Regions from separate parts of the Thiorhodovibrio winogradskyi genome, predicted to be linked through region 1. Evidence: predicted binding sites of a transcription regulator. Region 1 holds the regulator's gene; each other region holds the start of a gene.
What was found. The regulator FNR, encoded in region 1, switches genes on or off when oxygen is low (the NO sensors DNR and NnrR bind a similar motif). The targets are predictions, from matches to a motif close to TTGATNTANATCAA.
Positions count from the first base shown of each region.

Region 2: a site for FNR is predicted at 1,647-1,660, ahead of Thiowin_RS12070 (HPP family protein). Genes of this name have one in related genera too.
Region 3: a site for FNR is predicted at 1,682-1,695, ahead of Thiowin_RS15425 (hydrogenase expression/formation C-terminal domain-containing protein). Genes of this name have one in related genera too.

Region 1 covers NZ_CP121472.1:3,025,745-3,029,015, forward strand. The annotation lists gene Thiowin_RS13695 (hypothetical protein) at 160-399, shown strand; gene Thiowin_RS13700 (hypothetical protein) at 396-626, shown strand; gene Thiowin_RS13705 (sulfur globule family protein) at 1,080-1,457, shown strand; gene fnr (fumarate/nitrate reduction transcriptional regulator Fnr) at 1,665-2,423, shown strand; gene nhaD (sodium:proton antiporter NhaD) at 2,637-3,271, shown strand, end outside.
Region 2 covers NZ_CP121472.1:2,707,436-2,710,706, reverse strand. The annotation lists gene Thiowin_RS12085 (hypothetical protein) at 1-683, opposite strand, end outside; gene Thiowin_RS12080 (DUF2249 domain-containing protein) at 680-1,039, opposite strand; gene Thiowin_RS12075 (hemerythrin domain-containing protein) at 1,065-1,496, opposite strand; gene Thiowin_RS12070 (HPP family protein) at 1,722-2,363, shown strand; gene Thiowin_RS12065 (CBS domain-containing protein) at 2,368-3,012, opposite strand.
Region 3 covers NZ_CP121472.1:3,430,759-3,434,029, reverse strand. The annotation lists gene Thiowin_RS15435 (hypothetical protein) at 103-957, shown strand; gene Thiowin_RS15430 (hypothetical protein) at 1,152-1,613, shown strand; gene Thiowin_RS15425 (hydrogenase expression/formation C-terminal domain-containing protein) at 1,840-2,250, shown strand; gene Thiowin_RS15420 (hydrogenase small subunit) at 2,243-3,271, shown strand, end outside.

The DNA.
Region 1 (3,271 bases):
AGTGATAGGCTATGGTATCTATGCGCTCATACGTGGCGAATTTCAATGGAATTTCACAACGGCGAAGCGAATAGAACGCCCAGTGTCGTTTTGGCTGTCGATCGCTTTTTCTTTTATCGGCGGAGGACTCATGCTCATGCTGGGAATGAATATCTGCCCATGCTAGAACTGGCCTCGCTCGCGCGCTTTCTGAACACACTCGATGCGCTGCCGGAGGGCGCACGCGATCTGGTCACCGCGCATCACCCGCTGCGCGAGGTGGGCACCAAGGGAACCGCGCTGACCCGGCATGGCCAGAAGGCGCTCTTAAGGAACTCGCCAAACGCCCGCTGCTCGCGGGTCATGTCCATGATGCCTTTGACCTCACCGAGCAGAGCGTGGCGGGGCCGGTGCGCATGATTAGCGCCGGCACCCTGTCGCGGCGTCTGCGCTCCCCCTCGGCGATTTTCAACGAGCTGCGCTGGGATAGCGAGCATTTGCGCGTGAGTCTGCGCGATCTCGACGTTTACCCCACGACTGTCATGATGATCGGCGACCTGCCCGAAGACGCAACCCCTCAGCGCCGTCCGGACAAGCAAGTCGCGCCGGTCGAGAAGGTTCCGGCTGTGGATCCACCGTTGCATTGATTGCGCTTGGCGCCGCGGGGCTGCGACAGTTAGGATTCTGGCATGCGCTTGAGTCACTTAACTTCTTGTGCATTGCTCAAGAATCAATGTCTCTTGCAGCACCCTGTAGTGGCGGCGATGATGGTGGAAATGACAATTCCCCTTGTCAAATCGCGTCAAATGCGGTGCGTCAGCACTTCACAAGCGCGGAAGCTGCACGTATACTCTTGAGTTATTCGCTTCGGCGAATGCGCGAGTCGGGGCCGCGGGAGCGGTCAAGAAAGTCTGGTGACCCGACAGTCGGCAGGAATCGGCCTAAGCTGTCACCTGGGCCAACTGAGCCAGACAAGCTGGACCGACTCACGCGGGTCCGACCCACTCGGCCCCGACCCTTTCAGATGGCCGGGCAGTCCTGGTTTCCTGTTCTGACATCAACTGCTTACCCGAAAGACGTTACCATTTAGGAGAGAGACAATGACGAAGTTTTCTAAGATGATTGGCGTTGCCGCCATTGCTGGCGCTGCCGCCTTCTCTATGGGTACCGCACAGGCTTGGTGGGGTCCTGGTTGGGGCGGCCCCGGTGGTTACAATGATGGCTGGGGTGATGGCTTGGGTGACATGTTGGGCGACGGCTATGGCGACTTCAACATGAGCATGTCGGGTGGTGGTCGCGGTCTAGGACGTGGCCGCGGTTATGGCTATAACCGTGACTATTATGGCTATGGCCCTTATGGCCACGGCTACCCCTATGGCGGCTACGGCCATCCGGGTTATGGCTACGCGCCCCCGGCTCCCTATGGTGCTCCCTATGGCGCGCCTCCGGCTCCGGCCAACAGCGGCGAATCCAAGTAAGACTGACTCTAGCAGTCTGTTACACAGCGCAGACAGCCCAGGCACCGAGTGCCTGAGCTGGGCTCCGAGCCGCGCCGACCCAGGCGCGGCTTTTTTGTGCCTGCTCGATTCCCTGTTTGCATCTAGGGTTGGCCTGATGGGAGGCTCCACTTGATCTCCGTCAATGACGGCTGCAAAATGGCAAAAAACTGATCGGAGTGGAGCGCCTTGAGTCAGGATAAAATTATTTCTTTCGAAAATATCCGGGTTGCTTGCCGCAACTGCTCGCTTAACGCCCTTTGCCTGCCAATGGGCTTGTCAGGCGAGGATGTCGAGAAGCTGGAGAGCGTGATCAAGCGCTCGCGGCCGCTGCATCGCGGCGAGCATCTGTTTTACGGCGGTGAGCGTTTTCAATCTCTCTTTGTCGTCAAGACCGGGTCGGTCAAGACCTACACCCCGAGCTCAGAGGGCGGCGAGCAGGTGCTTGGCTTTCACTTGCCCGGTGAGTTGATCGGCCTGGACGCCATCGATCAGGATTTTCACGCCTGTTCGGCGCGGGTGCTTGAGACTTCGGCGATCTGCGAGGTTCCCTTCCGCAGGCTCGAGGAGTTGGCGGCCACCCTGCCCTCGCTACAGCATCAACTCTACCGCCTGCTGAGCAAGGAGATTGTCGAGGAATCCGAACTCCTGATGCTGCTGGGCAAACGCAATGCCGAGGAGCGCCTGGCGGCTTTTCTGGTCAGTTTGTCCCAACGTCTGGGCAAGCGCGGTCTGTCGACTACGGATTTTCACCTCAGCATGTCCCGGCATGAGATTGGCAATTATCTAGGCCTGGCGGTTGAGACCGTGAGCCGGCTGTTTACCCGCTTTCAAGACGAGCGAATGCTGGATGTTGACAGAAAACATGTTCAGGTACTTAACATGCCGCGTATTGAAGCCCTGGCGGGCATCGCACAAAACCGCACGGGCAAGCGCGAAACCAGCTGATTTTCTTGCGGGCTGGCGCCCTTGCCGGAGCCGCCGAGCCCGCCACCATCGCGCAAAAAAACACATCTACCTCCATACCGTCGCTTGCGCGCAAGGCGAGGGACAGTCAACCCGCCTTGCATCGGCGGCGCAATCACGACATCCTTAGTGCCCTTTTCCGCCCGGCTGGTTGCAGGCAACCGGCATTTGCAGTCTCTTTCAGGATTTCCTGTCATGCATGACCTTCGCGATCAACCTGCGCGTCATCTCCCGGCCTTGGCTGGTCTTGGCCGCGCCTCCATCGGCATCAGCAGCGCGCTGCTGGGAACACTTTTGCTGTTCTTCTCTGGCGGCCTGCTGGCATCCGAGGGCGGCACCGCACATCTGAATCTGACCACCACCTGGGTGGGACTGACCTCGCTGCTGATCTTTGTCGTCGCCTATGGCCTGGTGATGACGGAGGAATTTACCCATCTGCGCAAGTCCAAGCCGGTGATGCTGGCGGCTGGCGCGATCTGGCTGCTCATTGCCTACTACTACGAAACCCATCACGGCAGCCCCCATGCGGCGGCCGAAGCGGTGCGACACAACATCATGGAGTTCGGCGAGCTGTTTTTGTTCCTGCTCGCGGCCATGACCTACATCAACACCATGGAGGAGCGCCTGGTTTTCGATGCCCTACGCTCCTGGCTGCTGCGCATGGGGTTTGGCTACCGCACGCTGTTCTGGATGACGGGTTTTCTGGCCTTTTTTATCTCGCCGGTGGCCGACAACCTGACCACCGCGCTGTTGATGTGCGCAGTGGTGATGGCGGTGGGCGCCGACAGTCCCAAGTTTGTTGGCCTGGCCTGTATCAACATCGTGATCGC
Region 2 (3,271 bases), 320 kb from region 1:
ACTGGCGCCCCGAGCGACCCCAAGGCACGCGGATACGCCGAGGTGACATAAAACAGCGGCACCACCGCCAGACTCACGCTGACAATCAGCAGTCCGACCCAGCCAAACAGCCACCAGCGGGCATGCCAGTCCACCCAGGCCAGCCGATTCGGCAACGGCAGCCAGCCGAGGACCGCCGCTGTGAGCAGCAGGCCGAGTACCAGGGTGATGAGCAGCGCGAGCGGTGGCCAGGTGAAGGGCTCGACGGGGTAAAGGCGTTTCCTCCCCAAAGCCACGAGCGCCCCAACCGCCAGCAGGCCAAAGCCCAGTGCGGCACAGAGTGCGCCCAGACCGAGCGCCAGCGACCAGCGGTGCAAAAACCCCAGCGCCAAGCCCAGGGCGCCCAGGGTCAGCAGCGCGTGAATCGCGGTGCCCAGAAGACGCACCCTCGGCACCGGCGCGCCGGCCACCACTGGCAGCATCTGCAACAGTGCCCCGGACATGACGGATCCGAGAAAACCGACCGTCAGCAGATGGGTCGCGGCCAGGGCCGCCGGACTCCAGCGCGTCGCCAGGATGGCCTCGGTCTGGTCAAACAGCAGCAGCGCGGCGGCGATGGCAAAGAGCGGCGCAGTGAGGAACAACCGCCGCGGCAGATCAAGCGGCGGCGCCTGCTCCAGGCTCAAGCCGGCGGTGGCAATCATAGCAGTGGCCGCGCCAGCGGGTCCGCGGCCGCCGGGTCGGCTTCGATCAGGATGCGCCAGCCGCCCTCCGTGCCACTGGCCTCCCAGCGATACCCCAGCCGCTTGAGCAGGTCATAGAGCGGATAGGGCTGGCGGCGATGATGCACAATCAGCCGCTCGCCGGTTTTCAGCCGCCCGAGCGCGTCCAGGGTTTGCTCCAGCGGCTCGGGCGGCGGTAGGGTCGAGACATCGAGATAACGGGTATTGAGGGGCGAGGGGTAAGGGGCGAGAGGCGAGCCAGGAAGGGAGTCGTCGGGCGTTGCACCGGCCTGTTTCTCATACATTTCTAACGGCTTGTCGTCTTCGGCGCGATGCATGACCTTTGTTCCGAGGTTTAATCGCTCAGGCCAGGCTGGCCAGCAACTGCTCGACGCGGTCGGCCAGATTGCGGTCGGCGGCCGGGTAGAGCACGCCTTCTTCCTTGATGTTGTGCTGCTGCAAGACCATGTGCAGGGTGCTGATCACGCCGAGGCTGTCATCGCAGTCCTGGGCCGCGACCGCCGTGCGCAGATCGCCCATCAGCCCGCGGATGAGCTGATGCTCCTGGCGCATCACCGCTGTCGGGCCGGTGGCGCCAGGCATGACGGCTTCGAGCGGCGGAAACAGCGTCTCTTCCTCGAACCGGAAGTGCCCCTCGGTCGCAGTGCAAAAGGCCTCGGTCGCGCCGCTGGCCAGCGGACAATCTGCGGCCTGGATGGCGGTCTCGACCTGGGCGAGCAGTTGATCGCAGCGGCGATGATCGGCGGTCAATGTGATGACAAAGGGCTGGGACATGAGAATGTGCCTCGACCGGGTGAAGGTGAAACAGGACAGCGGACTCGGGATGGCCCGGGGCAGTGTCTTAGCCGGAAAGGAAGGCTTGCCCTTGACTTAAGTCAAGCGGCAAGGTCAAGGACAAGGTTGGGGAGTTGACACCATGGCGGCTTGACCTGCATCAAGGATGCAGCGCCGTGGCTGGCGCAGGGTAGGCGGCCAGGTCAACCCCTTAGAGACTTCGCCATGAACACCCATCGACCCAAGGGTCCGGAGGATGCCCGCAGCGCCGCGCGGCGCAACCCAGGCTCAGCCGCCGCGACAGGACAACGCCTGCTGCGTGGACTGGGCGCCTATTTCGCCAAGATGCGCGGCTCCACCCGCGGCTCGCCGCCGCGCGTGAGTTGGAGCGAAATCCTCTGGTCCTGGATCGGCAGCCTGCTCGGCATCGGCGCCGTGGCCTGGCTGCATCAGTTCTGGTTCGCGGATGCCGATCTCATTCTGCTGATCGGCTCGCTGGGCGCCTCGGCGGTGCTGGTCTATGGCGCGCCGCGCAGCCCGCTGGCGCAGCCGCGCAATCTGATCGGCGGTCATCTGGTCTCGGCGGCCGTGGGCGTGGCCGCCTGGCAACTGCTCGCCCCCTGGCCCGAACTGGCGGCCGGCCTGGCGGTGGCCACGGCCATTGCGCTGATGCACGCCACCCGCACCCTGCACCCGCCGGGTGGCGCGACCGCGCTGATCGCGGTGATTGGATCGGAGCAAATCCATGCGCTGGGCTTCATCTATTGCCTGATCCCCGCCACCCTGGGACCGCTGATCCTGCTGCTGGTGGGGGTGGTGGTGAACAACCTTCCGGCGGGGCGGCGCTATCCGGAGACTTGGATCTAGTCCGCTATAACTGCTCCCCCAGACGAAAAGCCGCCAGAAAATCCTTGCGCAGCAGCAAGCCAAGCCATTTGCCCTCGGCATCCACCACCGGCATTCCGCGTCCCGGATGGCGCTGGAAGGCCGCGATCATGGCGGCGAAGCCGGCGGACGGATCGACACTCACCGCCGGCGCTGTCATGGCGGCGCCGACGCGGGTTTCATGACAGCGATGGGTGATCTGGCCCGACGCCTCGATCAGGCGCACCAGCAGCTCGGGCAGGATCGCGGCCTCGAGTTCGCGCAGGCAGTCGGTCTCGGTCAGCATGCCGAGCACCGCGCCGCCGGCATCCACCACCGGCAAGCCCTTCAGCCCCTGGCGCGCCAGTGCCGTCGCGGCATCGGCCAGGGATTGGTCGGGGGTGAGCGGGGCCATGCCGGTGCGCATCAGGCGCCCGGCGCGCAGGCCACCGAACAGCCGCTCGATCGCTTGGGTGTGGGCAAGATGGTAAATGGCCTGAAAGTCGCTGGTGGAAATATCGATGTAGCCCGACAGATGGCGCATGGCGGCATGAATGTCCTCCTCGGAGAGTTCCAGCTCGGGCAACGCCTCGCCAGCGGCGCCAAAGGCGGTTGGCGGGACAGTCGGATCCAGGGGCATTGATGGGGTCATGAGCGGACTCCTTGGTGGGGTGGCTGAAGGCTGACTCAGCACAGAGCCTGGCGCGCCAGCGCCTGCGGCGCCTAGACTCGGATCAAGTCTTGCCTGCGCCCCTTGTTTCACCAAGACTGTCAGTCATGACTGATGGAATATGCTTTCCGGATAAAACCGGCGATGCGACGCATCTGAGCGCCAGCGGAATGAAACAGGAACTGGCATTCATGCTGTTGGAAAACCGATCTCGGCATCCGCTGCGTCCCCGGCACCAAGA
Region 3 (3,271 bases), 410 kb from region 1:
CTACCAGTTCGCGCCTGCCCAAATCAGCCCGCGGTCTAGGCATCAGGCTCCGGACGCGGCAGTGGGCGGATCATGCATGAAGAAGGATCGGGGACCGTTAAGATGTCCAGACTGCGCCAGGCAATGACCGAAAACGGCTTCGAGTCCAACGACGATTACGATTTTCAAGTCCGCTGCCTGCTCGAGGAACCGACCCGTCATATTCGCACCCTGAGTATCGAGGGCGACAGCGACAGACGCAAGACGGCCTTTGCCCACGCACTCGCACAAGCGCTCGAATTCCCGCATGTGCTCTATTACGACTTTACCGAGCAGAATCCACCGCCGCCCGAGATCATCTTGCCGCCGAGCCGCGATGAGCTTGGTCGCGAGGAGCCCCCCATTCATCCGCTCGATGATATCGCCAGCAAGGCCTGCGCGCTCAGCGAGGCGGAAAAAACCGTGCTGATTCTTGATCAACTCCAGGCAGCAGACTTCCGCGAGCACATCCGCATTCACCGCCTGGTCAAGGAACGGCGCTGGACCATCTCCGATGCGCCATTCTTTGCCAAACCCGCCAACCTGTTGCTGTTTTTAATCAGTGATGAACCACTTTATCACTCACTTAAGCGCTATTGCTTCCGCGTCTGGATCAGCCGCGTTTCTGAGCGTCGGATTGATTTCCGTCCGAGTGATTTCGGTCTCGGCTCGGATGCCGCCCCCCTGTTCGGCGCCCTGATCGACCTGTTCAGCGCGCTTGGGGTCGCCCCCACAAAGAGTGAGTTGGGACGCATTCTCGACGACCTGCAGCTGCGGGTCAGCGACGAAGATCACCTGTGCCACTCCATCTTTGGCCGCTGCGAGGGCATCGCCCATGATGCCCTGCGCCAGGAGGCCGTCACCCCCCAGCTGAAGCAAGTGATCGCGGCCTTATGCCAGTATCTCGGCACCGAACACATTGAACTCAGCAGCGAGTGATTCGCTCGATGCGCCTTAGGCTTCACTGGCTGAAGGGTCTATGCTTAAAGCGACCCATAAAGTGACACTAACAGCGACCCTACAAGTGATCCCTACAGGTGATCCCTAGATGTGATCCCTAGATGTGATCCCTAGATGCGATCCCTAGATGCGATCAAGTTCAATTGTAATCACAAGACCAGGAGCCCCTTGAGATGACCGCCATCGCCAACGATCAACAACTCCGTGTTCTGCTCCAATCCCTACCAGCGGCCGATCAGCGCCGACTCGGCCTGGGGTTCGTCGAAAGTGTGACCCACCTGTGCCAGGATGAGCGCGTCAAGCGCGCCATTGCCACCGGCCAACGCATGGATGCGACAGCCGATGAACTCGAGGACGCTTATCGCGCCGCCAAGGCCTGGGCGACCAAAACCTATACCGACTGCGGCAAGGAGACCGATTGGCTGGCGCAGGCCGATCACTTTGTCGCGGCCGCCGCCGCCGCGGCCTTGATGCCAGATGCACTGCTGACTGACAAAACCAACCGTGCCTGGAAAGCCGCCATGCAAGCGCGCATGGCCAATACCTGCGAGCTAGTCGAAGCCGAGGACTCGGGTGCGCAAGGCGAGGCCGAGCGACAGTATCGCATTGCGGCTGAGTTTTCAGCTGATCACTGAAGGCGCGAGCGAGCCCGCCACATCTGGGCTTGCGAACTGGCAGACAGGGGAAATGTCCGTCCATCGAATTGATATTCGTCAAGGATTGGTTTGATTTTTCGCCATGCAGAGAGGCGCCGTGCTTCAGAGCAGCTAAGATAATAGGGCTATGGATGATGCGCATTTCTCTTCCAGTTTCGCGACCAAGAGCTCGCCCAGCCAGGCACCTAGCCCAAGCTGCCCACCCGTGTCGGCGCGCTTTGGCTCGGCGTCAGCGGTATTGCATGAAATCCGCCACGCCCTCGCGCGGCTGATCGAAACCGGCGAGCCGAGCTGCATTGATCTCGCGGCTCTGCCGTTCGGCCCTGGCGACCGGGAGCAGTTGCTCGGTGCCTTGGGCGAGGGCGAAGTGCGCGCGAGTATTGATGCCTTGGGCGCGACGCATATCCGGGAAACCCGTTACAGCGGCGTCTGGCTGATCGATTATCGCGACAGCGAGGACGAGCGCATCGGTCTGCAGATCGAGATCGCGCCGGTGCCGCGGCTGTTGCCGGCCCAGGCCGAGGCGTTGCCGGCGGCGCTGGATGCTCTGACCTCCGCGCTCGCATCCAACCTTTTTCCCAACCCATCCGACTCAGGGAGTAAGCCCCATGCATGATCGCCCGACTCTCGGCGAGACGCTCGAACGCCAGGGCGTATCCCGGCGCGGCTTTCTGAAGTTCTGCGTGACCACCGCGTCTTTGTTGGCCTTGCCTCCGACGGCGGCGACCGCCATCGCCGAGGCCCTGGGCCAGGCGCGCCGGCCCTCGGTGATCTGGCTGTCGTTTCAGGAATGCACCGGCTGCACCGAGTCCTTAACGCGCAGCTTCGCGCCCACGCTCGAGAATTTGATCCTGGAGACCATTTCGCTCGACTATCACCACACCCTGCAAGCCGCCGCTGGCGAGGCGGCCGAGCGCGCGCGCGAAGAAGCCATGCACGCCAACGAAGGCCAGTATCTGGTGGTGGTCGATGGCTCCCTGCCGGGGCCGGGCGCCAATCCGGGCTACTCGACCATCGCCGGGATCAGCAATTTGCAGATGCTGGAGGAAACCCTGGCCGGCGCCGCCGCCGTGGTCGCGGTCGGCAGTTGCGCGGCTTTTGGCGGACTGCCGATGGCTGATCCCAACCCCACGGGCGCGGTGCCGGTGTCCAAGGTGGTGCGCGACAAACCGGTGATCAACGTCTCCGGCTGCCCGCCGCTGCCCATGGTGATCACCGGCGTGCTGGCGCATTATCTGACCTTCGGCCGCCTGCCCGAGTTGGACGAGTATGGCCGGCCGCTGGCGTTTTTTGGCCAGTCGATTCACGACCGCTGCTATCGCCGGCCCTTCTACGACAAGGGGCTGTTCGCCGAGACCTTCGATGACGAGGGCGCGAAAAAGGGCTGGTGCCTGTATCGGCTCGGCTGCAAGGGACCCATGGCCTACAACGCCTGCGCCACCATGAAGTGGAACGGCGGCACCAGCTGGCCGATTGAGTCCGGCCATCCCTGCCTGGGTTGCTCGGAGCCGGATTTTTGGGACGCGGGAGGCTTTTATCGCGCGCTCTCGGTGCCGACGGGCGATATTGCCACCACGGCCGCCGTCGGTGGTCTGCTCGGCGCCGCCGCCGGTGGCGCGGCGGTGGTCAAGACGCGC